DNA from 3 places in the Streptomyces sp. NBC_00829 genome. Region 1 is predicted to be linked to each of the others. Evidence: riboswitches for the same ligand, from Rfam matches in the RefSeq annotation. Region 1 holds a riboswitch; each other region holds the start of a gene.

Region 1 (9,742 bases):
TTCTTCAGCACCACGTGGCCGTCCACGCAGGAGTCCATCGATGTCGACAGGTAGATCTCGATGCCGCGGCCCTCGAGGTGCTCCTTGCCGTACTTGCCCAGCTTCGGGCCCACCTCGGGAAGGATCTTGTCGGCCGCGTCGACCAGGATGAAGCGCATGTCCTCGCGCTTGACGCTGGTGTAGTACTTGGCCGCGTCGCGCGCCAGGTCCTCCACCTCGCCGATGGTCTCCGCACCGGCGAAGCCGCCGCCCACGAAGACGAAGGTCAGCGCCTTGCGGCGGACGTCCTCGTCCGTCGTCGAGTCGGCCTTGTCGAGCTGCTCCAGGACGTGGTTGCGCAGGCCGATGGCCTCCTCGATGCCCTTCATGCCGATGCCCTGCTCGGCGAGGCCGGGGATCGGGAAGGTGCGGGAGACCGCTCCGAGCGCGACGACCAGGTAGTCGAACGGCAGCTCGTACGCCTCGCCGACCAGCGGCGAGACCGTCGCGACCTTGCGGTCCTGGTCGATGGTCGTGACTCGGCCGGTGAGGACCTCGGCCTTGGGCAGCACGCGTCGCAGCGGGACGACGACATGCCGAGGCGAGATGCTGCCGGCAGCAGCTTCGGGGAGGAAGGGCTGGTACGTCATGTACGAGCGCGGGTCGACGACCGTGACGGTCGCCTCGCCGTAGCGCATCTTCTTCAGAATGCGTCGAGCTGCGTACAGGCCTACGTACCCACCGCCTACAACGAGGATCCTGGGACGCTCCGTGGTGCTCATGCCATCGAGTATCCACCCCCCTCGGAGGGGGTGCTCGTGAGCCCCTTCACAAGGTGTCGACCCACCTCTGCTACACTGCGCGACCCACGTGACCGAGGTCATGGTGCGGCAAGGGAACCACCCTGACGGAACGGACGTCCTCCACCCCTCGTGAGCTGGCCCGAAAGGACCTCTCCGCGGTGAACCGCAGCCTCGTTTCACACCCGCGTAACGCACCCCGCACGGCGGGGAATCGGCGCCCTTGGGCCCGATGGACGAGCCGGAAGGGCCTTTCGGCCCTCCACAGCCCCCATCAGGCCCCTTTTCCTTGTGAAGAACTTCACGAACTTCGTCTCGCGGGGACCGCTGACCCGGTCTCAGGCGACCGACCAGGCGATCCCGTCGAGGATGTCGTGCTCGCTGACGACCACTTCCCGCGCCCCCGTCCGCTCCATGATCGCGAGCAGTACGAGCGCCCCTGAGCCGATGACGTCCACCCGGCCGGGGTGCATGACGGGGATCGCCGCCCGCTCGTCATGGGTGGCGCTCAGCAGCATCGAGGTGACCTCGGCGACCCGCTCGTAGGAGATCCGCGCGTGGTGGATCGCCTTCGAGTCGTACGCGCCGAGACCCAGCGCGATCCCGGCGACCGTGGTCACCGAACCGGCGAGACCGACGAGCGTACGGGCGTCGGAGATCGGGACGCTCTCCTCGGCGTGGTCGAGCGCCGCCGCGACGTCCGCGCGGATCGCGGCGACCTCGTCGGCGGCCGGGGGATCGCTGCGGACATGACGCTCGGTCAGCCGTACGCAGCCGATGTCCACCGACCGCGCGGCCTCCACGTGCTCGCGGCCGACGACGAACTCGGTGGATCCACCGCCGATGTCCACGACCAGGCGCTCCTCATGGCCCGGCAGCTCCCGGGTCGCGCCGGTGAAGGAGAATTCCGCCTCCTGGTCACCGGTGATCACCTCGGGCTCAACGCCCAGGATGTCCAGCACGCCCCGGACGAAGTCGTCCCGGTTCGAGGCGTCGCGCGAGGCGGAGGTGGCCACGAAGCGGAGCTTCTCGGCACCGAGCTCCTTGATCACCGCCGCGTACTCGCGGCAGGCCGCGAACGTGCGCTCCAGCGCCTCGGGGGCGAGCCGTCCGGTCCGGTCCACACCCTGGCCGAGCCGGACGATGATCATCCGCCGGTCCAGCTCGACAAGCTCCCCGGTGTCGGGGTCGGCGTCGGCGACGAGCAGCCGGATGGAGTTCGTACCGCAGTCGATCGCGGCGACCCGGGTCACTTCTCGTCCCCTTCTTCCGCGCGGTCCACTATTGCTTCTTCCGCGCGGTCCGCTTCCGCTCGGTCCGCTTCCGCGCGGTCCTCGCGCGCTTCGGCCTCGTCACGAGGGACCTCGCACGCCGTGACGCAGGGGCCCTTGCGCCACCACTCGGGCAGCATCGCGATCGCCTCGTCGCCCAGCGGATTGACGCCGGGGCCCGCCGCGAGCGAGTGGCCGACCAGGACGTGCAGGCACTTCACCCGGTCGGGCATGCCGCCTGCGCTGGGGAACCCCGCCAGCACCTCGATGGCGTCACGGCGCGCGATGTAGTCCTCGTGGGCCGCGCGGTACGCGGCGGCCAGCTCCGCATCGCTCGCGAGGCGTTCGGTCATCTCCTTCATGACGCCGTTGGCCTCCAGCGTGCCGATAGCCGAAGCGGCCCGCGGGCAGGTCAGGTAGTACAGCGTCGGGAAGGGCGTGCCGTCGGGGAGCCGGGGCGCGGTCTCGACGACGTCCGGCTGCCCGCACGGGCAGCGGTGGGCGATCGCGCGCAGCCCGCGCGGCGGGCGTCCGAGCTGCTCCCTGAACGCGGCGATGTCCGCGTCGGTCGGCTCGGTGTGTGCGGTGGTGGGTGGAGGGGTTTCCATGCCTGCCTAGTTCAATTCTGCGGTTCTACCTGCGGTCGGCGCTGTCGACGCCGTCCCAGACGTTCGAGTACCAGGGGCGGTCGGCCGCCCCCTCTTCCGTACGGCGCTGCTCGGCGGCCTCGGGATCGATCATGGTGTAGCCGCTCTCGCCCGGAAGCACGAAGTGCAGATGCTCGCGGGCCAGACGCTGGACGTACTGGTCGTCCTGGAGCCGCGCCTTCTCGTCCCTCAGCCGTTCGACTTTCTGCTCGGCATCCGCCATTCGGCGTTGCTCGTCGGCGATGTCCCCGCGCTGCGACACGTACTGCCGCATCGGATAGGCAAGCGCCACGACCAGCGAGCAGACCACCAGCACCAGGAAGGCCGCACGGCCGGTCAGCCGGGAGCGGCGGGCCTGGCGGCGGTTCTGGGAACGGTAGACCCGGGCGGCGGTCTGCTCACCGAGCAGCCGAATCCTGGTCGCGGTGGAGAACCGATCGCGGTCCTTCCCGGCCATGTCCCGCCTCCCCGATACGTACGTACGTCCCCGCACACGGTACGGGACCGAGTGCGGGGACGTACGGACGACGGGCTGCTCAGCCCTTGAAGCGGGGAACGCCCGGCTCCGGGGCGTCAGTCCTTGAAGCGGGGGAACGCGGAGCGGCCCGCGTACACCGCGGCGTCGTCGAGGATCTCCTCGATGCGCAGCAGCTGGTTGTACTTGGCGACGCGCTCGGAGCGGGCCGGGGCGCCGGTCTTGATCTGGCCGCAGTTGGTGGCGACGGCCAGGTCGGCGATGGTGACGTCCTCCGTCTCACCGGAGCGGTGGGACATCATGCACTTGAAGCCGCTGCGCTGGGCGAGCTCCACGGCGTCCAGGGTCTCGGTCAGCGAACCGATCTGGTTGACCTTGACGAGCAGCGCGTTGGCGGAGTTCTCCTCGATGCCGCGCGCCAGGCGCTCCGGGTTGGTGACGAACAGGTCGTCGCCCACCAGCTGCACCTTGGAGCCGAGCTTCTCGGTGATGACGTTCCAGCCGGCCCAGTCGTCCTCGAACAGCGGGTCCTCGATGGAGACCAGCGGGTAGGAGGCGACGAGCTCCTCGTAGTACTCGGTCATCTCGGCGGCCGAGCGGGACTTGCCCTCGAACTCGTACGAGCCGTCCTTGTAGAACTCGGACGCGGCACAGTCGAGCGCGAGCGCGATGTCCTTGCCCGGGACGTAGCCGGCCTGCTTGATGGCCTCAAGGATGAGGTCGAGGGCGGCGCGGTTGGACTCGAGGTTCGGCGCGAAGCCGCCCTCGTCGCCCAGACCGGTCGACAGGCCCTTGGTCTTCAGGACGGACTTGAGGGTGTGGTAGACCTCGGTGCCCCAGCGCAGGGCCTCGGAGAAGGACTCCGCGCCGATCGGGGCGATCATGAACTCCTGGATGTCCACGTTGGAGTCGGCGTGCGAGCCGCCGTTCAGGATGTTCATCATCGGAACGGGCAGCAGGTGCGCGTTCGGGCCGCCGAGGTAGCGGAAGAGCGGCAGGTCAGAGGCCTCGGAGGCGGCGTGCGCCACGGCGAGGGAGACGCCGAGGATGGCGTTGGCGCCGAGCGAGGACTTGTCCGGGGTGGCGTCCAGGTCGAACATCGCCTGGTCGATCAGGCGCTGCTCGGTGGCGTCGTAGCCGACGAGCTCCGGGCCGATCTGCTCGATGACGGCGAGGACGGCCTTCTCCACGCCCTTGCCGTGGTAGCGGTTCTGGTCACCGTCGCGGAGCTCAAGAGCCTCGAACGCACCGGTGGAGGCGCCGGACGGAACAGCAGCACGGCCCGTGCTGCCGTCGTCGAGGCCAACCTCGACCTCGACCGTGGGGTTGCCTCGGGAGTCCAGGATTTCCCGGGCTACGACGACGTCGATGGACGGCACGAGCATCTCCTTCTGGGATGTGACGCTTGGAGTGCAGGGTCTCTTGGCCTTGCGGCATGAGCCTAACCGGCTCCGCCGCGTACGCCGCCCGATGCCCGCCCCCTGGGACGAAAAACGGTGGGAAGACGTATGGCACCGGACATACGGCGCATGAACTACGCGCGAGTAACAAACGCGGGCGACAAAGAGGAACCCCGGTCCGGCGCGTGCGGGGGACAGCGCGCCGGACCGGGGTGGCTGGGGGCGGGAGCTCGTCGGGGCCGGTGGTCCGCCGGGTCCACCGGAGTCCTTCGACTCCCGCTCCTCGGGTCAGCTCAGGTGGAGCCGCTGGCCCGGGTAGATCACATCGGCGTCGTCGATGATGTCCTTGTTCAGGTCGAACAGCTTCTTCCAGCCGCCCTTGACCTTCTTGTCCGCGGCGATGGAGCCGAGGGTGTCACCGGACTTCACCGTGTATTCGCCGTCGCCCTTCTTGACGCCCTTGGCCGGCGTCGCGGACTTGGCCGGAGCGGCGGGGCGCGCGGAGCGGGTGGTGGGGGCCTCGGCGCGCTCGGGGGCGGGCTTGGCGGCGGGCTGCGCGGAGCCGCCCTCGTACGCGGCGTTGGACAGACCGACGCCGCAGCTCGGCCAGGCGCCCTTGCCCTGGCCCGCGAGGACCTTCTCGCCGATGGCTATCTGCTGGGCCTTGGAGGCGAGGTCGGCGCGCGAGGCGTAGGCCGTGCCGCCGAAGGCGGCCCAGGTGGAGTTGGTGAACTGCAGGCCGCCGTAGAAGCCGTTGCCGGTGTTGATCGACCAGTTGCCGCCGGACTCGCACTGGGCGACGGCGTCCCACTCGGACCCGGTCGCGGCGGAGGCCGAGGTGGCTCCGAGCAGCGGGGCGGCGACGGCCGCACCGGTGACACCGGCGAGCGTGGCGATACGGGTGGCCCTGGACGGGCGGCGGTGCTTGCCCTTGGTGGAGAACAGCATGGGACATCTCCTCACCGACGCCTACGAGGTGAGCTGTCGGGTTCGGGCCAAGTGAGTTGCCCGGTCGCACGTCCTTGCGTGCGACTTCACCCCAAGCCGGTCGGAGCCGTCGATCTCTCAACGGCCTGGGCCGGCACTTACCTTGGGTCCCCCGCTCCTGCCTTCGGCGCTTTGCGCGTCGACTACTCCCCCCGACCGACGGCAGGATTCGGCGTGACGGTCAGCGGTGCCCGCGATGGCGAGCGGTACAGACCGTAGACACAGCTCTCCCCGATGTTCAAAGACGGAACATCGGGGAGAAAACGCCCATCCCGCCCGGGGGGACATATACGTTTATGCAGGTGGCGGGCGGAATGGGTGATTCTGTCGGGGCAGATACGTCAGTTGGGGCAAAGAGACCCTTGTCTCACTTGCGCAGAATCGGACATAAGGCAGCGAACTGCCCTCGATTCGATACCTACTTCGAGCTCGGCTCCAGATCAAGATCCAGGCTCTGGCCAGGGATGATGAGGTCGGGGTCGGTGCCCACGGTCGCCCGGTTCGCCGCATAGAGGGCGGTCCAGCCGCCGTCGAGCTCCTGCTCGTCGACGATCGCGGAAAGGCTGTCGCCCGCACGGACCGTGTACTCGCCCGGCTCGGCACCCTCAGAGCCACCCTTGTCCGTTTCGCCCGCTTCATCCCGTGTCGGACCGTCACTGCGCGAAGCGTGGCGCCCCGCTTCGCGCTCATCGTCCACAGCGTCCGCCTGCACACCCTCCGTGGCGGCCTCGCCGCGGTGCTTGCCGCCGGCGCTCTCGGAGTCCTGATCGTCGCCCGTCGTGGCGGACGAGGCGGCCTCGGCGGAGCCTGCCGTATCGGCGGCCTCGCCGGTCGCGCCCTTCGGTGGCGCCGTTCCCGTCGCGCCGTCCGAGGGCTTCGCCGACAGCGTGGACGCGGTCGGCGCGGTGGAGGCGCCCGGCAGCGGCAGGGTCGTGCCGGCCCCCGGGTCGACGCCGGTCACGGCGCCGTCGTTCCGCAGCCCCGCCATGGCCGCACAGCCGGGCCACGCCTCGGGGCCCTGCGCGTCGAGAACCCTCTCGGCGACCGCGATCTGCTGGGAGCGGCTGGCGAGGTCGGCGCGTGCGGCATAGTCCGTGCCGCCGTAGTTCTGCCAGATCTCCTCGGATATCTGGAGCCCGCCGTAGTACCCGTTGCCGAGGTCGGCGCTCCACATGCCGCCGCTCTCGCACTCGGCGACCCGGTCCCATGTGGAGGCGTCGGCGGCGGAGGCCGAACCTGCCCCGAGAAGAGGGATCGCGATGGCCGATCCCGTCACCCCTGCCGCGACGACAATGGCCGGAGCCTGACGGGGTCGGCGATGCCGACCATTCCCGGAACGCATGCGTTGCCTTTCGCCCTGTGACCGCTGAGACGACGGTGAACGTAGTCGCAATCGTTGTTGAGTCACAAGTGGATGCAGCGGAGATCACGTGAAAGTTACGATCCTGACAGATCGTCAGTTCTGTCGAGGAGTGAACTCAACGGGCAGAGTGCGCAATCCACGCATAATCAACCCTCCACGCCACCGCAAATCGGCCGGATCGCCCGCAAGCCGCAAGTCCGGCATCCTCCTCAGGAGCGTGGCGAGCGCGGTCTGCCCCTCCAGCCGGGCGAGCGGCGCACCGAGGCAGTAGTGGATGCCGTGCCCGTATCCCAGATGCTGGTTGTCGCGCCGGGAGAGATCGAGAGTGTCCGGCCCGGCGAACCGCCCGGGGTCCCGGTCGGCGGCGGCGAGTACGACGAGCACGGGGTCCCCCGCCGCGATCTCCTGCCCGCCGATGACGAGCGGCTCGGTGGCGAACCGCCAGGTCGCGAGCTCCACGGGCCCGTCGTAGCGCAGCAGTTCCTCGACACCGGTCTCAAGAAGCCCGCTCTCGCCGGCCGCGAGGGACGCCTGGAGCCGCTCGCGCTGCTCCGGGTTGCGCAGCAGCGCGTACACGCCGTTCCCGATGAGGTTCACGGTCGTCTCGAACCCCGCGAACAACAGGATGAAGGCCATGGCGGCGGCCTCGTTCTCGGTGAGGTGCTCCCCGTGGTCCGACGCCTCGATGAGCCCCGAGATCAGATCGTCGCCCGGAACCTCGCGCTTGCGGTGAATCAGCTCGGCCAGGTATCCACGCATCTTCTTCACGGAACGCGCGACTCCGCCGCGCGGCCCTCCGCCGTGCCGGATCATCATCCCGGCCCAGTCGCGGAAGTCGTCCTGGTCCTCGCGCGGGACGCCGAGCATGTCGCAGATGGCGTAGATGGGGAGCGGGAAGGCGAACTCGTGAATGAGGTCCGCCTTCCCCTTCTCCGCGCTGTGCTGATTCTCAAAGATCGTGTCGATCAGCCGGTCCGTCAGTTCCTGTACCCGGGGGGCGAATTCGGCGACCACACGCGGGGTGAAGGCCTTCGACACCAGGCGCCGCAGCCGGGTGTGGTCCGGCGGGTCGATATTGAGCAGATGGGTCATCAGCTCGGCCTTGCGCTCACCGGGGATGCCGGTCTTTCCCCTGGCGTGGGCGGGCTCGTCGTGATGCGCGGGATTCTTGCTCAGCCGCTGGTCGGCCAGGGCCTGCCGGGCGTCGGCGTACCGCGTCACCAGCCATGCCTCGACCCCACTGGGGAGCCGGGTGCGGTGCACGGGGGCGTGCTCGCGCAGCCAGGCGTACGCGGGATAGGGGTCGGTGGCGAACTCCCAGGTGAACAACTCGGGCTGAGCGCTCACGTCTGCCCCTCGACGGACTCTGCGACAAGAATCGCGTCCCGGTAGGCGCGGGCCGCCGCCCGCAGGGCTGCCTCCGGGTCGGTGCCCGAGGCCTCGGCGCCGGCGGCGAGGGCGAGCAGGTCGTAGCCGATGCCGTCACCGGCGGGCAGCGGGATGTCGAGACCGGCGGTGCGGACTCGGCTCGCGAGCTTGGCGGCCAGTGCCAGACCGGGCTGGCCGAGCGGGACACCGTCGGTCACCGAGTCGCGCTGCTTCTCGATCGCCTTCGTGCGCAGCCAGTGCTCCTTGACCTCCTCCGGCGTCTCGGCGCGCTCGTCCCCGAAGACATGGGGGTGGCGGTGGATCAGCTTCTCGACGATCGTCGCGGCGACGTCGTCGACGGAGAACGGCTCCTCCTCGTCCTCCTGAGCGATGCGGGCGTGGAAGACGACCTGGAGCAGTACGTCACCGAGCTCCTCGCGCAGCTCGTCACGGTCGCCGTCCTCGATCGCCTCGACCAGTTCGTACGCCTCCTCGATGGCGTACTTGGCGAGCCCCTTGTGGGTCTGCTGCGAGGACCACGGGCACTGCCGCCGGATCCGGTCCATGACCTGCACCAGGTCGAGGAGCCGGGCGCCGGGCAGGTCGTACGAGCCGGGGAGCAGCTCCAGGTCCGGCATCTGGACCCGCCCGGACCCGGCGAGCCGGGCGAGCCCGTCGGTCAGGGCCCGGTCGCCCTCGCCGGATGGCAGGACGACGACGGTACGTCCTCCCCCGGAGCCTCCGGCCTGGGAGGCACCCCCGGCGCAGACGTCGACGAGCTCCTGGGCGGTGGGCGCGGCGATCTCCACCTCGACACCGGCCTCGCGCAGGTACGGCAGCTGCGGATGCCCCGCGTCGGCGCAGAGCACCTGGTCGGCGCCGTGCAGCGTCTGCCACGCGGGCCAGGACAGCAGCCCCGGCGCGACGCGGTGGCTGGCGGTGAGAAGGACGATTCGGCCGGGGGCGACGGGTGCTTCTGTGGTCACCCCTCGAACCTACCTCCCGCTACGCACCGGCCTCGCCGGACTGCGGCTGCTTGGTGACCTGGGTGATCCAGGGGGCCTTGTAGTCGCCCAGCTCCAGCTTCTGGTCGTTCCAGGCGCCGTAGCGGGGGTTCACCTCGATGTGCAGCGCCTTGGCGGCGGCGGTGTAGGCCTGGTTCAGCTTCTGCTGGCCCTCGGGGTTGTTCCCTGCCCCCAGAGCCATGGCGATCTTGTTGACGAGGAGGTCGCGGCGTACGACGCCGTCGACCTCGCCGGGAGCGGCACCCCGCTGCTGGAGATACATGGCGGCCACCTTTTCCTCGCCGCCGACCTGCTTCTCCAGGGCGGCGCGGCTGTCCTGGATCTCCTTGCGGCTGACCTTGACCCCGGCGTCGTCGGCGGCACGCTGGACGACCTTGTCGACGATCAGGTAGTAGAGCTTGGCGCGGCCGAGCTGCCCGCTGTCCTT
Region 2 (9,742 bases), 600 kb from region 1:
CAACAATCTCGCCATCCGGAACACCGCCCCTTAACGGTAGGGATGCGGCGAACTACCCTGTGTTCACTGATGTTCTCCCCAGGGGCGCATATTCCGTGGGGCTCGGCCAGACGCTTTTGCAGCCGGGACCCAGAAGCTGTTCACCGGGGAGAACACAGCACGAATGCCGTGCGCCCCGACAGCGACGCGGCGGCCGTCTGTGTGTCGAGGGGTGGCGCATGTCCAGGGAGCAACGCGGGCCGAACGAAAAACTCGGCACCGTTCTCGCCCTCGCGGGAATCAGCAACGCCGGCCTCGCCCGGCGGGTCAACGACCTCGGAGCGCAGCGCGGTCTGACCCTTCGCTACGACAAGACCTCGGTGGCGAGATGGGTCTCGAAGGGCATGGTGCCGCAGGGCGCCGCGCCCCATCTCATCGCCGCCGCGATCGGCGCCAAGCTGGGCCGTCCGGTGCCGTTGCACGAGATAGGCCTCGCGGACGCCGATCCGGCCCCCGAGGTCGGGCTGGCATTCCCGCGCGATGTGGGCGAGGCGGTGAAATCGGCCACCGAGCTCTACCGCCTGGATCTGGCGGGCCGCCGCGCGGGCAGCGGGGGCATCTGGCAGTCGCTGGCCGGTTCCTTCGCAGTGAGCGCTTACGCGACGCCCGCGTCCCGCTGGCTGATAACCCCCGCCGACTCCTCCGTCGAGCGTTCGGTGGACACAACGGATGACACTCCGGCCCGCGTGGGGCACAGCGACGTGGCGAAGCTGCGGGAGGCCGCGGAGGACGCCCGCCGCTGGGACTCCAAGTACGGCGGCGGGGACTGGCGTTCCTCGATGGTGCCGGAGTGTCTGAGGGTGGACGCGGCCCCGCTGCTGCTGGGCTCCTATTCGGACGAAGTGGGCCGGGCGCTGTTCGGCGCAACCGCCGAACTGACCCGGCTGGCCGGGTGGATGGCCTTCGACACCGGTCAGCAGGAGGCGGCCCAGCGGTACTACATCCAGGCGCTGCGCCTGGCCCGCGCGGCGGCCGACGTCCCGTTAGGCGGGTACGTCCTGGCCTCGATGTCGCTCCAGGCGACATACCGCGGCTTCGCGGACGAGGGTGTGGACCTCGCGCAGGCGGCGCTGGAGCGCAACCGTGGACTCGCCACGGCCCGCACAATGAGTTTCTTCCGGCTGGTGGAGGCGAGGGCGCATGCGAAGGCGAGCGACGCGCCGGCGGCCGGAGCCGCGCTCAAGGCGGCCGAGGGCTGGCTGGAGCGCTCGCGGGAGGGCGATGCCGACCCGTCCTGGCTCGGCTTCTACTCCTACGACCGCTTCGCCGCCGACGCGGCCGAGTGCTACCGCGATCTGAAGGCACCACGCCAGGTGCGGCGCTTCACCGAGCAGGCGCTGTCACGGCCGACGGAGGAGTTCGTACGCTCCCACGGCCTGCGGCTCGTGGTGTCGGCGGTCGCCGAGCTGGAGTCGGGGAACCTGGACGCGGCGTGCGCCGCGGGCACGCGCGCGGTGGAGGTCGCGGGACGGATCTCGTCGGCGCGGACCACGGAGTACGTACGGGATCTGCTGCACCGCCTGGAGCCGTACGGCGACGAGCCACGGGTGGCGGAGCTGCGGGAGCGGGCCCGGCCGCTGCTGGTGGCCCCGGCGTAGGCGGCACCGGGGCCGGCCCCCGGATCGAACCGGATCCGACCCCGGATCGGACCCCTGATTCATCTGGTTTAAGCGCATAGTCAGTGGGCCAGTGCACTATCGGGGTGGGAGGTGACGCGGTGACGGCGTCCGGGCAGGGCTCGGTGCGTGGCTTCGGCCATGCCTCCGGGCATGAGTTCGACTGTGACGTGCTGGTGATCGGCGGCGGGATCGTCGGCCTGTCGACGGCGTATGCCCTCACGCGTGCGGCTCCCGGCACCCGGGTGACGGTCCTGGAGAAGGAGTCCGGCCCGGCCAGGCACCAGACCGGGCGGAACAGCGGAGTGATCCACAGCGGGATCTACTACCGGCCCGGATCGCTCAAGGCGCGGTTCGCGGTGCGTGGCGCGGCGGAGATGGTGAAGTTCTGCGCGGAGTACGGCATCGCGCACCAGGTCACCGGCAAGCTGATCGTCGCCACCGGCCGGGACGAGCTCCCCCGGCTCCACGCCCTGGTCCAGCGCGGCCGGGAGAACGGCATTCCGGTGCGGGAGCTGGGTCCCGCACAGATCATGGAGTACGAGCCGCAGGTGCGGGGGCTTGCTGCGATCCACGTCGGGACGACCGGAGTGTGCGACTTCGGGAAGGTCGCGGCGCAGTTGGCGGCGGCCTCCGGGGCGGACGTCCGGTACGGCGAGGAAGTGGCCGCGATCGACCGCCGCGCCTGGGGTGTCGCGGTGCGGACCACGGCCGGGACGGTGGTCCGGGCGCGGGTCCTGGTGAACTGCGCGGGGCTGCACTGCGACCGGGTGGCGCGGCTGGCGGGCGACGACCCAGGGATGCGGATCGTCCCCTTCCGGGGCGAGTACTACGAGCTGGCGGATCCCTCGCTGGTCCACGGCCTGGTCTATCCCGTCCCCGACCCTGCCTTCCCCTTCCTCGGCGTGCATCTGACACGTGGCATCGACGGCGGCGTCCACGTCGGGCCGAACGCGGTCCCGGCGCTGGCCCGCGAGGGATACACCTGGTCGGCGGTGCGTCCGGGCGAGCTGGCCGGGACGCTGAGCTGGCCGGGCTCGTGGCGGATCGCGCGCAGACACTGGCGGTACGGAGCGGGGGAACTGCACCGCTCTCTGTCGAAACGTGCCTTCGCGACGGCTGTGGGCAGGCTGCTGCCGGCGGTTCGCGAGTCCGATCTGCGGCCGGCTGCGGCCGGAGTGCGGGCGCAGGCGGTGCTGCGCGACGGGACCCTGGTGGACGACTTCCTGATCCGCGAGGCCCCGCGGACGGTCCATGTGCTGAACGCACCGTCGCCGGCGGCGACGGCGTCACTCCCGATCGGCCGGGAGGTGGCGCGGAGGGCTCTGGACGCGCTGTCAGGCGGCCGGCTGGCGAGGGCGGGCCGGTAGGGGCCAGGGGTGGTTTTGCCCAGGGGCGGATTCGCCCGGGGGTGGATTCGCCCGGGGATGGATTCGCCCGGGGGTCATGTCCCCCACCCTGCTCTCCCCGCCTCGCCCCGGACCCGCCCCTGACCACCCTCGCCCCTCCCCGGACCCCGGTCCTGCGCCGGTCCCCCTGGCAGGCACAAGAGACCTCGGGGACGAAACGCCCCCGCGGCCCCCGGCGGGCTCCCCGGCCCGTCCGGCAATTGAGGACAAACCGACCGCCGTGGGACCCCGGCACACCCCGTAGAATCGACCCCACTGTGTCTGAGCTCCGAAACCACACCACCGACCTCGCCGCGCCCCCCATCCGCGCCAAGAGCGAGCCTCGTTTCCCCGGGGGGCCCGTCGCCGATCCCGCCGGGTCGCATCATGAGCGCCGCATTCGCAGCTTCCAGCCGCGGCGGAGCCGGGTGACCACCGGGCAGGGCGACGCGCTGGAGCGGCTGTGGCCCCTGTGGGGGCTCGACATCGACGGGCTGCGGGTGCTCGACCTCCACGAGATGTTCGGCGGGCTGCCCGTCGTCCTGGAGATCGGGTTCGGGATGGGCGAGGCCACAGCGCGGATGGCCGCCGCCGACCCCGGCACCGGGATTCTCGCCGTCGACGTCCACACCCCCGGCCAGGGCAATCTCCTCGCGCTCGCGGAGCGGAACGCACTGTCCAACATCCGGGTGGCCAACGGCGACGCGATCATCCTGCTGCGGGAGATGCTCCCGCTCGCCTCGCTGGACGGACTGCGGGTGTACTTCCCCGACCCCTGGCCCAAGAAGCGGCACCACAAGCGCCGGCTGATCCAGCCGGAGTTCCTGACCCTCGCCGCGCCGTATCTGAAGCCCGGCGCGGTCCTGCACTGCGCGACCGACTGGGAGCCGTACGCCGAGCAGATGCTCGACGTGCTCTCCGCGCATCCGGACTTCGAGAACACACAGGCGGACGGCGGTTTCGCCCCGCGCCCCGCCTTCCGGCCGCTCACACGGTTCGAGGGGCAGGGCCTGGACAAGGGCCACAAGGTCCACGACCTGCTGTTCCGCCGCCCGTTGGGGTCCGCGTAGCCGACTGGGGTGACGGACACCATCGCCAGGTGTCAGCATCCCTCGTTAGGGTCAATGGGTGTCCGAGTCGTCCCCGCAGCACCTCCCCCCGCATCCGGCGGTCCCGGCCATCGACGAGCAGCCGCTCTTCGACGCCGTGCCTGCGCGTGCCCGCTGGCGCTACAAGCCGCGCCGTGTCCCACGGTTCTGGCGCAGCAGGGCGGTCCGCGCCGGCCTGCTGATCACCCTGCTCACGCTCTCCGCCCTCGCCATCCTCACCCTCGTACGTGAACAGACCGGCACCCACGGCTTTCTGATCGGCCTGTGCCTCGCGATCCTGCCCGTACCACTCATGGCCGCGGCCTTCCACTGGCTCGACCAGGTCGAGCCGGGCCCCTGGCGGAATCTGCTGTTCGCCTTCGCCTGGGGCGCGTTCGCCGCCGCCCTCGTCGCGATCATCGCCAACTCCTTCGCGATCCGCTGGATAGCCATCGCCACCGCCGACCCGGCCGGCGCGGACACGCTCGGCGCGACCGTGATAGCGCCCGTCGTCGAGGAGAGCGCGAAGGCCGCCGCGATCCTGCTCATCTTCCTGTTCCGCAGACGGGACTTCACCGGGATCGTCGACGGCGTCGTCGTCGCCGGCTTCACCGCGACCGGCTTCGCCTTCACGGAGAACATCCTCTACCTGGGCACCGCATTCGGTGAGGACCAGGAGATAGGCACGTCGGGCCTGGGCTCGGTGACGGCGGCGACCTTCTTCGTACGGATCGTCATGTCGCCGTTCGCCCATCCGCTCTTCACCGTGCTCACCGGCATCGGCTTCGGGATCGCCGCGCTCGCCGCGCGCCGCCAGCGGATCCGCCGGGTGGCGCTGCCGCTGCTCGGCCTGGCGCTGGCGATGGGCATGCACGCCCTGTGGAACGGCTCGTCGTCGCTCTTCGGTCCGTTCGGCTTCTATGCCGTGTACGGCGCGTTCATGGTCCCCGTCTTCGGGCTGCTGATCTGGCTCGCGATCTGGAGCCGGCAGCGCGAACTGCGCACGATATCAACCCAGTTGCGGGCGTATGCCGCGGCCGGCTGGCTGACGTCCGACGAACCGCACGCGCTGTCCTCGATGCAGGCGCGCACCATGGCCCGTGACTTCGCGCGCCGCGCCCAGGGCCCGGCCGCCGCTCATGCCGTCTCGGAGTACGAGCGGTTCGCGACGACCCTGGCGTTTCTGCGCCACAGGGCCCACCGGGGCACGGTCGGCCCCGACTTCGTGGCGCGCGAGCAGGAGCTGCTCCACCATCTGTGGCAGCGCAAGGACGTCGCCGGTCCTGCGCTGACCTACGCGGCCCGGGCCACGGGACGTGCGTGGACCCCGCCGCCCTACCGCGACTACGGCGGCTACAACCCGTACCGCTCGTCCTAGACCGGTACCGCTCGCCCCCGGGGTGTCACTCGCCCCGGGGTCGTGTCACTCGCCCCGGGCCCGCTCCTGCGGATCGGGCCGCCGGGCCGTGTCCAAGGCATCGGTGACGCCCCGGACGGAGGCCTCAGACAGTCAGGCCCTTGTCCCGCAGCCAGGTCATCGGGTCGACACCGCTTCCGCCCGGAGTGTGGACCTCCAGGTGCAGATGCGGGCCCGTCACGTTGCCGGTCGCGCCGACGCGGCCGATCGTCTCGCCCGTCGACACCTTCTGGCCGACGCTCACCGACATCGAGGACTGGTGGCAGTACCAGACCTCCGTACCGTCGTCGAGCTCCAGCACCGTGCGGTAGCCGTAGGAGCCGGACCAGCCCGCCGACTTGACCGTGCCGCTGTGGACGGCCTTGACCGGGGTACCGCTGGGGGCCGCGAAGTCCAGACCCGTGTGGTAGCCCGAGGACCACATGGAGCCGGCCTCGCCGAAGGTGGAGGTGATGGTGTACGAGGAGGTGGGCAGGGCGTAGCTCTTCGCGAGCTCGGCCAGTCGCGCGGCCTCCGCCTTGGCCGCCGCCTCCGCCTCGGCCTTCTTCTTCGCGGCCTCGGCCGCCGTCTGCTGCTTGGCCGCCTCCGCAGCGGCCTTCTCGGCGGCAAGCTTCTCCGCGGCGGCCTTGGCCTCGGCCTCCGCCTCGCTCTGCTGCTGCTCGGCCTGCTGGAGGATGCGGGCGCGCAGCGCCTCACCGGCGCCGCTCGCGTCCTGCGTACCGGCCCGGGAGTCGGTGGCGATGCTCATCGTGGTCAGCGGGCCCGTGTCACCGGTGTCCGCTTCCTTGTCGTCGGACATGAAAGAACCGACACCGGGCAGGGACTTGGCGTCGGGAAGGTTGTCCGCGATGGAGTCGGGGAGCGATATGGAGACCGGCGGCTTGTTCTGCGCGGTGGCCATGCCGCCCGCGCCGACCGCGGCGATCACGCCGACACCGAGCACCGTGGAACTGCGGGCGAGTCCGCCGCGCTGCTTCATGACGCGGTGCCGACCGCGCACCGGTCGGACGGAGTCCTCGGTGGGGTTCCATTCCTCCCACGCCCGCTCCGGCGTCTCGTCGCCGAAGACATCAGTTTCGAAGGGTGATGCGGGGGCAGGTGTGTTGGACGCCACGGAGGCGTGCTCCTTTCCTTCCTTCTCGCCTACCGGGTTAGCTGACGGGTTCGGAGCAGGAAGGTCTCCTACGGGCGCTTCAGCCGCGAAAAGAGCGGCAAAAGATACCCGATTCACCCCAATTGATGGTTCCCCGGTTCCCTTGCGGAATTCGGCGCGTGCGCACGGTGCCGCCTCTTGCGACGACTGGGACGACCGCGCTGCGTTATCGAACGTTAATAGACACCGGGGTCCGATTCCAAGCTGTTCCGGGTGATCGTTTAACTACCTTGCCCGGGACTTACCAGGACACAAGCAGCCGGACTCGGGCGACTTGATCGGCACTCGGGCCCGCCCCCTCGGCTGACGGTGCATCACATGTTATGCGGAGGGGCATCCCTCGATCACCCACGGTGCCGAGTGCCCGCAGCGCCTGTCGCCTGTGACCCCGGATGCCCACGGTCCCCGATGCCCGCGCCCAAAAATGCCCACGGTCCCCGATGCCCGCGATCCCGAGTGCCCGGGTACCGCCGGCGTCCGCCGCCATCAGCGGCTGCCCGGACCGCGCTTGACCACCGGAACGGTCCTGCGCCGGTCCGGCTGCCCGTCCGCCGGCCGGCTGACCGCGAGGAGTGCCATGTCGTCCGTGGTCCTGCCGCCCGTATACCGCCGTACATCGCCGACCAGCGCATCCAGAAGCTCCTCCGGCCCGGGAAAGAGCCGCCCGGCCAGCCGCTCGGCGGGGACGTAGAAGACGCCCTCCGCGTCGCGCGCCTCGGACAGCCCGTCCGTGTAGAGGAGCAGCGTGGCCCCGAAGGGCATCGGGTGCGTCTCCGCCCGGTCCGGCCATCCCCCCACGTCGCCCATCCCCAGCGGCAGCGCGGGCTCGGTCGGCTCCAGGCTGTCCAGGTCCCCGTCGGCGTACATCAGCAACGGCTCCGGATGCCCCCGGTTGACCACACGCACCACGCCCGCGTCACGCGGGATCTCGGCGAGCACGGCCGTGGTGAACCCCTCGACGGCGTCCAGACCGCTCCGGCGCGAGCCCTCGCGTCTCAGCGCCCGCTCCAGGCGAACGGCCACCCCTTCGAGCGAGCTCTCCTGCTCGGCGGCCTCCCGGAACGCCCCGATCACCACGGCCACCGTCTCGACCGCCTCCATCCCCTTGCCCCGTACGTCCCCGACCACCAGCCGCACGCCGTGCGGCGTGTCCTGTACGGCGAAGAGGTCACCGCCGATGAAGGCGTCGGCCTGGGCGGCCTCGTACCGCGCGGCGATCCGCAGCCCGGCGATCCGGTCGGCGGGCGTGGGCAGTACGGCCCGCTGGGCGGTCTCCGCGATCACCCGGGCGGACGCCAGACGGGCGCTGCTGCGCCGTACCACCCGGTTGATCAGCAGCGCGAGCCCCGAGACCGTGATCACGGTCGTCACCTCGGTGAAGGTGGTGATGTCCGAGGCGTTGCGGTTGTAGAAATGCAGCCCGGTCACGCCCAGGACCGCAGCGATCCCGGTCAGCAGGGTGCCGACCCAGGTGAAGATCGGGGCCGCGATCAGCGGCGCTGCGGCGAAGAGCGGGACCGCGGTGAACCGGGGCGGGCTCACGAGGTCGAAGATCCAGCCACCGACGATCATCAGCGCGGGCAGCGCACGCACGAACCGCTGAGCGGTGTCGGCGCCGCCCTGCTCTCGGTTCGCCACGGGTGCTCTCCTGCCCGGTCCGCCACGGCTGCGGACGGTACCGCGCCCCTCTCAGGCTGGACGCAGCGGCACCGGGCTGCGACTCGCTGTCCGCCAACCGGGCGAGCAGCCGGGGGCGGATACGACAGTGGCCCGGCACTCGTGTCGAGTGCCGGGCCACTGCCTTCAGTAGCGGGGACAGGATTTGAACCTGCGACCTCTGGGTTATGAGCCCAGCGAGCTACCGAGCTGCTCCACCCCGCGTCGGTGAACACAACCTTACGCCATCCGGAGCAAGATCAAATCCATTTACCGCGGGACTTCGGAAATTCGCACCGATACGGGCGCCCTGACGGGCGCCCACGGCCTCAGCGGCGGCGCAGACGCAGTGCGGTGAGCACGCCGCCGGCACCGATCAGGGCGGCGGCGAGGGCCGCGTACCAGGTGGTGTCGGAGGAGCCCGTGGAGGCGAGCGCACCGGTGGTGGTGACGGGGGTGTTCGCGCCGGTCGTCGCCGTGGCCGTGGCCGTGGCCGTGGCGGACGGAGTGGGGGACGCGGACGCCGAGGCGGTGGGCGACGGCGTGGCGGACGGGGTCGCCGACGGCTTTCCGCCCGGCGTGGTGGTGCCGCGCTCGGGGGCGATGGTGATCGCGCCGTCCGCGCCCAGGAACGGCGTCTTGTTGCCCTCGGCGAGCGAGCTCGACGCGTGCAGCTTCACCTTGAGCGGCTTCTGGACGCCCTTGAAGTCGACCACGCTCACCCGGAGGGTGGTGCGGTGCATGATGAAGTTCTTGCCGATGTCCGACAGCTGCCACTTGTTCTGGCCGTCGATCCGGGTGGCCCTGATGTAGCTGCCGTCGGCCGCGAGCTCCTCGACCACGAGCTGGGGGACGGCCTGCGTGTCGTCGGGGCCCTGCTCGACCTCCAGCGTCGTCTCCAGGTCGGAGTCGAACGTCGCCGTGCCCTTGAGCTGGTGGATCAGGGAGACCTGGCCGTACGTGCCGGGCTTGATGGGCGTCTTCGGGTCGGACAGAAGGCGCAGACTGGCCGGACCGGACTCGACCTTCGGGCTGGTCTCGAAGAGAAGGATGTCGTCCTTCTCGCGCTGGACGTGGTTGAGCAGATCGGCCGCGTCCAGCTTCAGGTTGCCGTTGTTGGAGGGGTACTTCTTGCCGAGGCCGACGGACACCTTCCAGCTCAGCTCGCCCTTGGCAGGCACCGAGAACGGGTCGCCCTGCTTCTTTCCGGCCGGGTAGAAGAGCCCCTGCGCAGTGCCGCCCTCCTGCATGACGTGGTCGTCCGTCGCCGGGGCGTTCACCGGCTCCACGTCGAAGACGATGTGGGAGGACGCCACGGGGCTCGCACCGTCCGAGCCGGCGATCATCCACGGCTGGAAGTCGACCGCCTTGTCCGAGGAGTTCTT
Region 3 (9,742 bases), 4.2 Mb from region 1:
TGCGCACCTGGAAGAGATCGCGGCCCGTGCCCGGCACGCGGAGCATGTCTCCGAAGGAGCAGAAGATCACGTCGGGGCGGGTGGCGATCTCCAGCGCCTTGTCGATGACTTCCAGCGGAGTGACGCACACGGGACAGCCGGGTCCGTGGATCAGCTCCACCTGGTCCGGCAGAAGCTGGTCGATGCCGTGGCGGATGATGGTGTGCGTCTGACCGCCGCAGACCTCCATCAGCGCCCAGGGCCTGGTCACCGTGGAGTGGATGTCGTCGAGCAGCCGACGTGCCAGGTCGGGGTCCTGGAATTCGTCGATGTACTTCACTTCTGCGCCTCCTCGGCCGCGTCGATACCGGCGGGCAACGGGGATCCACCGGCCTCGGCCGCCAGTTCCCACGGGTCTCCGAACTCCTCCTGAAGCGTCCCGAGCGTCGCGAAGAGCTCCAGTGTCTGCTTGGCCGACTCCTCGTCGAGCCGCTGGAGCGCGAACCCCACATGGACGATGGCGTATTCGCCGACCTGGAGGTCCGGCAGATACTCCAGGCACACCTCCTTGACCACACCGCCGAAATCGACGTTGGCCATGCGGGTGCCGTCGCGTTCCTCGATGTCGAGCACTCTCCCCGGTACCGCCAGGCACATGGGCCTCTCCTCACTGTGGGTGGTTCTTGCCCGGCCGCGCCGGGGTACGTGGTCAGTCGGCTTCCCCTCGCCCGGCCTTGGTACGAGCGGCCACCATGAGCTGACCGAGCGCCAGCCCGCCGTCGTTGGGGGGGACATGGTGATGGCGCAGGACGGTGAAGCCGTCCTCGCGCAGGGCCCGCGCACAGGCCGAGGAGAGCAGCGAGTTGGCGAACACGCCGCCGGTGAGGGCGACGGTGTCCGCTCGGTACCGCTCTCGGGCCATGCGACAGGTCTCGCGTACGAAGCCGGTGACGGCCCGGTGGAAGCGTGCGGCGACGACGGACGCGGCGACACCCGCCCGTACGTCGTCGACGACCGCCGCGAGTACGGGCGCGGGGTCGGCGGTCACCGCTCCCCCGCCGTCGGCGGGCGCGGGCCTCAGGGCGAAGGCGTATGCGGTGTCGTCCCGGGCCTCCGCGTTCAGCGCTGCGGCCTCCAGTTCGATGGCCGCCTGGGCTTCGTATCCGGCGTGATGGCAGACACCCGCAAGGGAGGAGACGGCGTCGAAGAGGCGCCCCATACTGGAGGTGGGTACGCAGTTGAGGCCGCGCTCCAACTGGCTTTGCAGTACGCGCAGTTCGTCCGCCGGGCAGGCGGCGGCACACGGCAGGTCGGGCGACCAGCCGATGCCCGCCGCGTGCAGGTGCGCAAGCGCCATGCGGTACGGCCGCTGCACCGCGGCGTCGCCGCCCGGCAGCGGGACGTAGGCGAGGTGACCGAACCGGATGAACCCGTCGTAGTCGGCCAGCAGAACCTCCCCGCCCCACACCGCGCCGTCGTCGCCGTAGCCGGTGCCGTCGAAGGCGACGCCGATCACCGGACGGCTGCCGTCGAGGCCGTGTTCGGCCATCGCCGCCGCGACATGGGCGTGATGGTGCTGGACGTTTCGGAGCGGCCGGCCGGCCGCATGGAGGGCGGCCCACCGACCGGAGCGGTAGCCGGGATGCCGGTCGGCCGCAAGCAGTTCGGGAGTCACCCCGGTGATCGACTCCAGCTGCGCCTCGGCGCGCTCGAACGCCTGCTGGGTGGCCAGGTCGTCCATGTCCCCGATGTGAGCGGACAGCCAGGCTCTGCGCCCTTGCGCGAGAGCGAGGACATTCTTCAGATCTCCCCCGACGGCGAGGGCCGCCCGCACGGGTACCGGCAGCGTGAGCGGCAGGGGGGCGTATCCACGAGCGCGACGGACGGTCAGCAGTTCCCCGTCGCACACGCGCACCACCGAGTCGTCGCACGGCACATGGATGCGGCGGTCGTGGACGAGCCAGGCGTCGGCCACGTGTGCCAGCCGGTCGAGAGCCTCCTCGTCGTCGGTCACGATCGGCTCGCCCGCCAGATTGCCGCTGGTCATGACGAGCAGGCGCGGCCCGTCCGCATCGCCCGGCAGGCCCAGCAGCAGATGGTGAAGGGGGGTGTACGCGAGCATCACCCCGAGATCGGGACTGCCGGGGGCGACCTCCTGGCAGACGCGCACCTGTCCGGGCGGCGGTTCGCCGCCCCGGCGGCGCAGGAGCACGATGGGTCTGACGCCGCCCGTCAGCAGGCGCCGCTCCTCGGGGCCCAGGTGCACCAGGTGCTCGATGTCGGCGGCGCTCCGGGCCATCAGGGCGAACGGCTTGCCCCCTCGGGCCTTACGGCTGCGCAGAGCGGCCACGGCCCGGGAGTTCGATGCGTCGCAGGCGAGGTGGTAGCCGCCGATGCCCTTGACGGCGAGGATCGCGCCATGGGCCAGCAGGTCACGCGCCCCGGAGACCGGGTCCGCCGCCGACGACGGCTCGGGCCGGCCGCCGGTGCCCGGCCGAGGCGTCAGCAGACGCAAGCGCGGGCCGCAGTCGTGGCAGGCAACGGGCTGCGCGTGAAAGCGGCGGTCGGCCGGATCGGTGTACTCCCGGGCGCAGTCCGCGCACATCGCGAAGTCGGCCATGGTGGTGTGGGACCGGTCGTACGGCAGGCCGGTGACGATGGTGAAGCGCGGGCCGCAGTGCGTACAGGTGATGAAGGGGTGCCGGTGGCGCCGGTCGGACGGGTCGGCCAGTTCTGCCAGACAGGCGGCGCAGGTGGCCATGTCCGGGGAGACCAACGTGCGCGCGGGCCCGCCGCTACGGGAGGCGGCGATGGTGAATCCGTGTCCCCCTGCCGGGGGTACGTCCTCGTGGTCGACGGATTCCACGCGGGCGAGCGGTGGCGCCTCGGCCGAGATCCGGTCGCAGAACGACTTCAGGGCCCTGGGTGGTCCTTCGACTTCCGCGACAACACCCTCAGCCGTGTTGGTCACATGTCCGACGAGGTCCAGCCGGGTGGCCAGCGCGTAGACGAAGGGCCGGAACCCGACGCCCTGGACGACACCCCGGACAGTGACCCGCCTGCGCCCGACCGTCCGGTCGACGACGGTGGCGCCCGGCTGCGTACCGGTCACGAGCCCGACTGCGCCAGGGCGCCCGAGCCCGCCGTGTGGGAGTGCGTGCCGTGTTCGTGTCGATGGATGTGCTCCTGGCGGGCCATGACGGGTGCGTGCGTCACCCCGCCGTCGGCCGTAGCCACGGCCCGGTCCAGCAGAGCCCCGATCCCCGTCCCGCCACGCGCCGACGTCAGCAGCACTTCCACACCCGGATTGACCTGTTCGACATGCGCACGAAAAGCGGCTTCGTCGAATTCCACGGCTTCCGCGATATCGGTCTTGGTGATCACGACCAGTTGCGCAAGGCCAAAGGCGGTGGGGTACTTCAGGGGTTTGTCCTCGCCCTCCGTCACCGATGCGAGGACAACTCGCAAGGATTCCCCGAGATCGTAGGAGGCCGGGCAGACGAGGTTGCCCACGTTCTCCACGAACAGCAGTCGGGTGGCATCGGGGAGCCATCCGTCGATGTGCCGACTCAGCATTCCGGCCTCCAAATGGCAGAGGCCGTCGGTCAGTACCTGCTTGACCGGAACTCCGGAACGGGCCAACCGCATTGCGTCGTTCTCGGTGGCCAGATCGGCCGTGAGGGCCGCGACCGGTACTCCCCGATCCCGGGCGAGCAGCAGTTCGGCCTCGAGCAGTGCCGTCTTGCCGCTGCCGGGACTGGAGAGCAGATTGACCACGGTGGTCCCACGGGCGGCGAGTTCGGCGCGCAAAGTGGCCGCTGTCGCGTCGTTCTTGGCGAGTACGGCCTGGTGCAGATCGACCTCACGGCACATTGCTTCAGCACTCCTCGGAGACGGTTTCACGGGTGCAGGCGTGCGGCTGGCCGTCCTCCCAGTGCACGCTGACGATCTGCAGCTCGCGGCCGGCGAGCAGTTCGGCGGTCGCCTCTCCGCACCCCGGGCAGCACAGCTGCGGGGGCATGCCGACTGCCCATTCATCAGCGCATGGGGCACAGCGGGCGCGGCCGGGCACGGATTCGGTGACCAGTTCGGCACCCTCAAGAACAGTGCCGGCGCAGGCCAGTTCGAAGCAGAAGGACAGCGCGTCGGGCACGACTCCGGCCAGTTCGCCTACCTGGAGCCGTACGGACGTCACCGCGGTGACATCGCCCGCTTCGGCCGCCGCCTGCTCCACCTGACCGACCACGGCCAGCGCGATGGACATCTCGTGCATCGGTCTCCGTCCTGGCACAGGCCGAGCTGTCGACCGCCCTGGCCGGGTGCGGCCGGGGCCCGCTCGGGACCATTACAGGCAGGTACCCCGTGGCCGGGAGACCGGCACGCCGACGCCGTGGGGCCGCGTACACCGTTCGGTGCAGCCGGGGACATCGCAGGGAGCGGAGTGCGCGGCCGGGGCCGTGGCCACATCACGTCGCGTGCCGCCCGAGGGGACGCGATTGCACCTCAAACGGGCAGATCCTACCGATAAGCGGCGCTAAAGGAGTATAGGCGAAATATGGGAGTCGAATATCCGAGACCGGACAAACAGCGGGGTTCAAAGTGTCCGGAATGAGCTTTTGCTCAACATTGCACCCGGCATCCATATTGGGGGAACTCGCACGACTTGTCATGCTATTTCGCAGTGCCGCGGAACAGATCACCACACGTCATATCCCGTGACATGAGTCACGTCTCCAAGGTCACGCGAGAAACATCGGCCACGCCCAGACCCGTACCGCAGAAAGAAAGTTGAGTTATCCGCTCGAATTGGATCACGCAATTTCTCCCGCCAGAATCCACATGCCCCATTGCAGTGGTGAATTCGGGACTTGTTCCATCGAGTCCCTCTCGCTTAACGTCACCGTCAATCCCGGACGGACCGCCGAATCCTGCCGCCGTCCGGTAAACCGAACCCACTCACGTGCGGCAGGAGCGGGGGACCCAGGTAAGCCGCCGATCCGGAATCCGGAACGGCTTGGGGTGAAGTCGCATTCCAGTGCGACCGGGCATCTCCAGCCCGAACCCGACAGCTCACCTCGCAGGCGACGGAGAGGAATTCGTCATGCCTGCAAAGGGCAAGCACCGCCGTCCCAAGTCCAGCCCCCTCACCCGTTGTTTCATGGCAGCCGGAGCGGGCGGCGCCGCGCTCGCCCTCCCGGTGATCGGCGCGACCACAGCCTCCGCGGTGCAGCCGGTCGCGCACTCCGCCGTCGCGGTGAAGGCCGTGGCGCCGGCTGTCGCCCCCGCGACTCCGGTCGTCACGAAGAAGGCCGGACCGACGATCTATTCCGTCATCACGGGCGACTCCCTCTCCAAGATCGCGTCGGACCACGCGCTCAACGGCGGCTGGAAGCGGCTCTACCAGGACAACCGGCAGGCCGTGGGCGACAACCCGTCGCTGATTCACCCCGGCCTCAAGCTGACGATCGGCAAGAAGGCCGCAACGGGCGCCCGCGCGTCCTCCGCGCCGGAGCGGGCCAACCGTTCCGCGCGGACGACCGCCCTGTCCGCCAAGACCACCGCTGCCGCGAAGCCCGCCAAGACCGCCGCGAAGCCCGCCAAGACCGCCGCGAAGCCCGCCAAGGCCAAGACCTACACCAACGATCTGGACGGCTGGATCAAGGAGTCGCTGGACGTCATGGCCAAGCACGGCATCCCCGGCACCTACGAGGGCATCCACCGCAACGTGATGCGCGAGTCCTCGGGCAACCCGCTGGCCATCAACAACTGGGACTCCAACGCCGCGGCCGGAACGCCGTCCAAGGGACTCCTCCAGGTCATCGACCCCACGTTCCTCGCCTACCACGTGCCCGGCACGTCGATGGACAGCTACGACCCGGTCGCCAACATCACCGCCGCCTGCAACTACGCGGCCGACAAGTACGGCTCGATCGACAACGTGAACGGCGCCTACTGATCGTCCCGGCAGACCCGCTCGGGCCGTCTCGTCCCGTCACTGGCGTCACATCCTGCGCATGCGCAGATAGCGCCTGAGGTCCGGCAGGACCTGCTTGACGACGGCGGCCAGAGCGGCCGCGGCGGCCGCGCCGCCGATGATGGTCTTCTTCATGCTGTGCTCCTCACTGTGCGGCCTTGGCGGCCTCAGGCGGTGACGCGGACGTCTTCTGTTCGCCGTCCCGCAGCAGGCCCATGATCATCCGTACGGCCTCCGGAACCGCGGCGGCCACGGACGGGCTGAGGCCGATGCCCTCCTCAACGGAGGCGGGTTCGCAGCCCAGGACCAGCGTGCGCCCCGGCGGGCGCGCGCCGGTCCCGGCGCAGAGCGTCCCCAGCAGGGCCAGCACCGCGTCGGGTGACATCTTGTGGCCGTCGAGCTGGGCGTTCCGGGGCTCGACGGCACCGGGCGCGTCGGGTTCGATGAGATACAACGTGCCGGGCTCCTGGCCGCGCTCCGTGGCATCGACCAGGACGACGGTGTCGTAGCCGTCGAGCAGCTGGTACGCCAGGTGCACCCCCCGTACGCCGATGTCCGCGGTCTCCACGCCCTCGGGCAGCCGCTCGGCCGCGAGCCTGCGTACGGTCTCGACGCCGAAGCCGTCATCGCCGAGGAAGATGTTCCCCACCCCGGCGACCAGGACCCGCCGACCGGGCCGGGTGGCGCTCCTCGCGTTCATGCGTCCTCCAGCGGGGCGACCTCGTCGGGCTGGAAGTACAGATACCGGCCCTGTTCACGGCGGATGTCGGCGCCGGGATCGCCCTCCACCGTCACCGCCAGGTGCACCGCCCCGTCCACGTCGTGGAGCACCGCCTCGACCGTGGCACTGCGACCGTACAGAAACAGGTCCTGGGCGTCGGTACGCCGAAGGCCCGGCCGCAGCACGACGCGGCTTCCGGCGCCCAGCGACCGGCCGTCCACCAGGACCCGGTCGCGTGCCGGGTCGAAGCCGGAGTCGCTCGCCGGGTCCCACCACGGGGTGTCCGGCCGCTCCACTCCGTGTTCGTCGGGGAATCCGCGTCCTCCCGCCGGAGATGTCTCAGAGGCGGCGGGGCCGGTCACGTCGCGCAGCGCGCGCACCGCGCCGTGCAGGCGTTCCAGTACCTCCGGCGGCATCGAGTCGGCCAGGTCGATCACCGCGGCGGCCCGTTCGTCGGTCCCGCGGGCCTCGCGCTTCTCCTCGTCGGTGAGGGCGGCGGTGCGCAGCGCCAGGATCTCGTCGATCTCGGTGGCGTCGTACAGCGCCCCGGGGCTCTCCGGGGCGATGGCCGGATGGTCCTCCAGGATGATCGGCGAGGAGAGCACCAGGTCCGCGCGCCCCGGTTCGCCGGCGAGGACCGGCCAGGTGTGCAGGTTGCGGCAGGACGCGACGGCGCCCTTGGCCCACTGCGGCGGGTCCGTCATCGACAGGAACGACCCGGCGCTGAGCCCCATCAGGAGGTGCGCGGCCACCAGTGCACGCGGCAGGGCCGCGTCCCGGTCCGCGGCGGTGCCGTACGACGGCGTCCAGGTGCTGGTGTTCTCCACGACGGCGGTCAGCCGCAGCACCCGGTAGGGTCCGTCGATCTCCTGCGCGGACAGGCGCAGGACGCCACAGATCTCCTCGCAGCGGCGGACCAGACGGCCGACGGGCCGACCGGATGTGTCGAGGACGGGTTCGCTCTCGTCGCGCTCAGGGCGGGTGAAGGGAACGGTGACGCCGTCCCCGGTCAGCTGGGCCACGGGGAAGACGACTTCGATGCGTTCCTCGACGCCCTCGTCCCACGGCACCAGGACCCGGTCCTCCAGGCGGAGTTCGGGAACCGTCTCGAAGCTGCCGTCCGGCCGGGCCTGTTGCACGGTCCTGCGCCGCGCGTGCAGGAAGCGCACCTCGACCGCCAGCGACGCGTCGGCCTTCGGTTCCATCAGGCACTCGGTGTGCTGGAAGTCGTGCTCCTCGCGATCGGCGCCCCAGGCCGGCGGTACGAGCACTCCGAACTGCCAGCGGAGCCGGTTCTTGGCCGCCGACGCCCGGTACGGGTAGAGCACATAGCCCTCGAAGAGGACCGCGTCGGCGACCTGACGGGCGACGGCGAACCGGGCCTCCGTCCGAGCCGTGAACGCAGTGGTGGTCATGGCGCGGTCCTCCCGGTGGCGCGTGCCGCCGGCGCTCCGGCCAGGGCGCGGACCCGCGGCGGCTCCGGCGGCTCCGCCCTGCTCAGCAGGGCCTGGACAGCCGCCTCCCAGGAGGCGAACGCCCCGCGCGAACGGAAGGCGAGCAGGGCATCCATGGTGTCGCGGGGCAGCCGGATCCAGCCGCAGCCGGGGAAGTGCTGCTCCATCATCTCCCGCCACACCGCGACCGGCATCCGGTAGTTGGCCTCCCGGTCCCAGGGCACCGGCTCGACGTGGAAGCCGCCCGAGCCAGTGAACGCCGTTCCGGAGAAGAGCATCAGCAGCGGAACCTCACCGTCGCAGAGCGCGCTGAAGTACCGGGTCGCAGCCACGTCCATGTCGTAGGTGCAGGGCACGACGAGGTCGGTCTCCGTCTCGCCCGTGAAGCTCGGGACCATGTGCGAGACCTGGGCGAACTGCACCGGCTGGAGTGTGCTGCCCCAGCGCGAGCGCTCACCGAAGAGGTCGGCGAGGCCCTCGGCCTCCGCAGGCTCGTAGCCGCGCCGGGCGGGCTCGATCCGGATCTGGCAGCGCAGGGCGAGGGCGTGCACGCGAGCGTTCCCGGACGCGGTGATGCGCAGCCGGAGGACGAGCGTGGGACCGGCGGCGTACGGGTCGGCGCGTACGCCCGTACAGGTGAAGGAGAACTCCGTCACGAGCGGTCCTCTCGCTGTGCCGCCCGGGCGCGGCGTTTCACCTGCTCGAAGAACTCCTCCAGATCGGCGCGGGCCTCGGCGCCGCCGTCGAAGCCCTGCCACAGCAGTCGCATACGGCCCACCAGTTCGTAGCAGATGTCGATGGGGACGAGGTAGCACTCGGCGCGGCCCTGCGAACGGCGCACCAGCAGTGCCTCCACGTCGTCTTCGAGGAGCCGGGCCAGGCGGCTGCCGCCGAGTACGGCCTGCCAGGCCGAGGGCTCCAGTTCGCTCTCGGTCGCGCCTGCCGGGCTCGGGTAGAGCGCGACCAGCCGGTCGAGTGCCGCGTTCCGGAAGAAGAACGCGACGCCGACCGGAATCTGCAGCGCCTCCCAGGCGCTGTCGTCCAGGCGGTGTTCGGGGTCCGCGAGGAAGCGGTCCGGAACTGCCCGGAACCGCCCGCCCGCGGCGCCCGGCCGCTCGAAGAGGAGCGCGCAGGAGACGCAGGCGCAGGCCAGCGCCCTCTTCTCCGTGTCCACCAGGTGACGGTGCCCCCCCTCGGCCACGGCCACCGCGCACAGTTCGCAGCGCTCCTGCCGTGGCCGGCGCTCTGTCAGGAAGCGCCGCAGACCGCGGTGTTCCGTGGCTGCCCCGGCGGGCTTCGGCCGGACCTGAGGCGCGCTCACGGCGCCTTCGCCGGGGCCGGTCCGGACGAGGTGCGCAGCCCGTGCGGTGTGCCGATCTGGAGCAGGGCGGGCTCCTTGGGCACGGTGACCTGTTCCGTCTCGACGGCGGTCACCTCGGGAGCAAAGCAGGCGAGGGCGTCCTCGACCGCCTGTTGAGCGGCCGTACCGGTACTGGCGCAGCCACAGCCCGTGCCTGCCGTGTAGCGCAGACGCAGGATCCCGGTCCCCTCGTCGAAGCCCGCCGTCTCCCAGGCGTCGTCGCCGACCGATTCCAGGGCGCGCCCGATGCGGGT

The links. Region 1 has a riboswitch for cyclic di-AMP ahead of OG293_RS21440 (transglycosylase family protein). Riboswitches for the same ligand answer to the same signal wherever they lie in the genome.
Region 2: it holds a riboswitch for cyclic di-AMP, as region 1 does, so the genes downstream of both, OG293_RS18770 (M23 family metallopeptidase) here and OG293_RS21440 (transglycosylase family protein) in region 1, are expected to answer to the same signal.
Region 3: it holds a riboswitch for cyclic di-AMP, as region 1 does, so the genes downstream of both, OG293_RS02710 (transglycosylase SLT domain-containing protein) here and OG293_RS21440 (transglycosylase family protein) in region 1, are expected to answer to the same signal.

Annotation. Positions count from the first base shown of each region.
Region 1 covers NZ_CP108867.1:4,863,759-4,873,500, reverse strand. Annotated here, with positions in the region: gene OG293_RS21465 (NAD(P)/FAD-dependent oxidoreductase) at 1-761, opposite strand, end outside; gene OG293_RS21460 (exopolyphosphatase) at 1,118-2,032, opposite strand; gene OG293_RS21455 (DUF501 domain-containing protein) at 2,029-2,658, opposite strand; gene OG293_RS21450 (septum formation initiator family protein) at 2,684-3,154, opposite strand; gene eno (phosphopyruvate hydratase) at 3,271-4,557, opposite strand; gene OG293_RS21440 (transglycosylase family protein) at 4,861-5,520, opposite strand; cyclic di-AMP (ydaO/yuaA leader) riboswitch at 5,524-5,699, opposite strand; gene OG293_RS21435 (transglycosylase family protein) at 5,978-6,901, opposite strand; gene OG293_RS21430 (cytochrome P450) at 7,016-8,269, opposite strand; gene OG293_RS21425 (nucleoside triphosphate pyrophosphohydrolase) at 8,266-9,276, opposite strand; gene OG293_RS21420 (SurA N-terminal domain-containing protein) at 9,296-9,742, opposite strand, start outside.
Region 2 covers NZ_CP108867.1:4,268,305-4,278,046, reverse strand. Annotated here, with positions in the region: gene OG293_RS18790 (MFS transporter) at 219-1,637, shown strand; gene lhgO (L-2-hydroxyglutarate oxidase) at 1,757-3,025, shown strand; gene trmB (tRNA (guanosine(46)-N7)-methyltransferase TrmB) at 3,322-4,113, shown strand; gene OG293_RS18775 (PrsW family intramembrane metalloprotease) at 4,172-5,509, shown strand; gene OG293_RS18770 (M23 family metallopeptidase) at 5,634-6,662, opposite strand; cyclic di-AMP (ydaO/yuaA leader) riboswitch at 6,674-6,829, opposite strand; gene OG293_RS18765 (PP2C family protein-serine/threonine phosphatase) at 7,188-8,339, opposite strand; tRNA gene OG293_RS18760 (tRNA-Met) at 8,509-8,582, opposite strand; gene OG293_RS18755 (LPXTG cell wall anchor domain-containing protein) at 8,687-9,742, opposite strand, start outside.
Region 3 covers NZ_CP108867.1:653,356-663,097, forward strand. Annotated here, with positions in the region: gene hypD (hydrogenase formation protein HypD) at 1-319, opposite strand, end outside; gene OG293_RS02690 (HypC/HybG/HupF family hydrogenase formation chaperone) at 316-636, opposite strand; gene hypF (carbamoyltransferase HypF) at 689-3,091, opposite strand; gene hypB (hydrogenase nickel incorporation protein HypB) at 3,088-3,852, opposite strand; gene OG293_RS02705 (hydrogenase maturation nickel metallochaperone HypA) at 3,857-4,252, opposite strand; cyclic di-AMP (ydaO/yuaA leader) riboswitch at 4,914-5,076, shown strand; gene OG293_RS02710 (transglycosylase SLT domain-containing protein) at 5,081-5,935, shown strand; gene OG293_RS02715 (DUF6893 family small protein) at 5,981-6,088, opposite strand; gene OG293_RS02720 (hydrogenase maturation protease) at 6,099-6,653, opposite strand; gene OG293_RS02725 (hypothetical protein) at 6,650-8,089, opposite strand; gene OG293_RS02730 (DUF6084 family protein) at 8,086-8,784, opposite strand; gene OG293_RS02735 (DUF5947 family protein) at 8,781-9,449, opposite strand; gene OG293_RS02740 (hypothetical protein) at 9,446-9,742, opposite strand, start outside.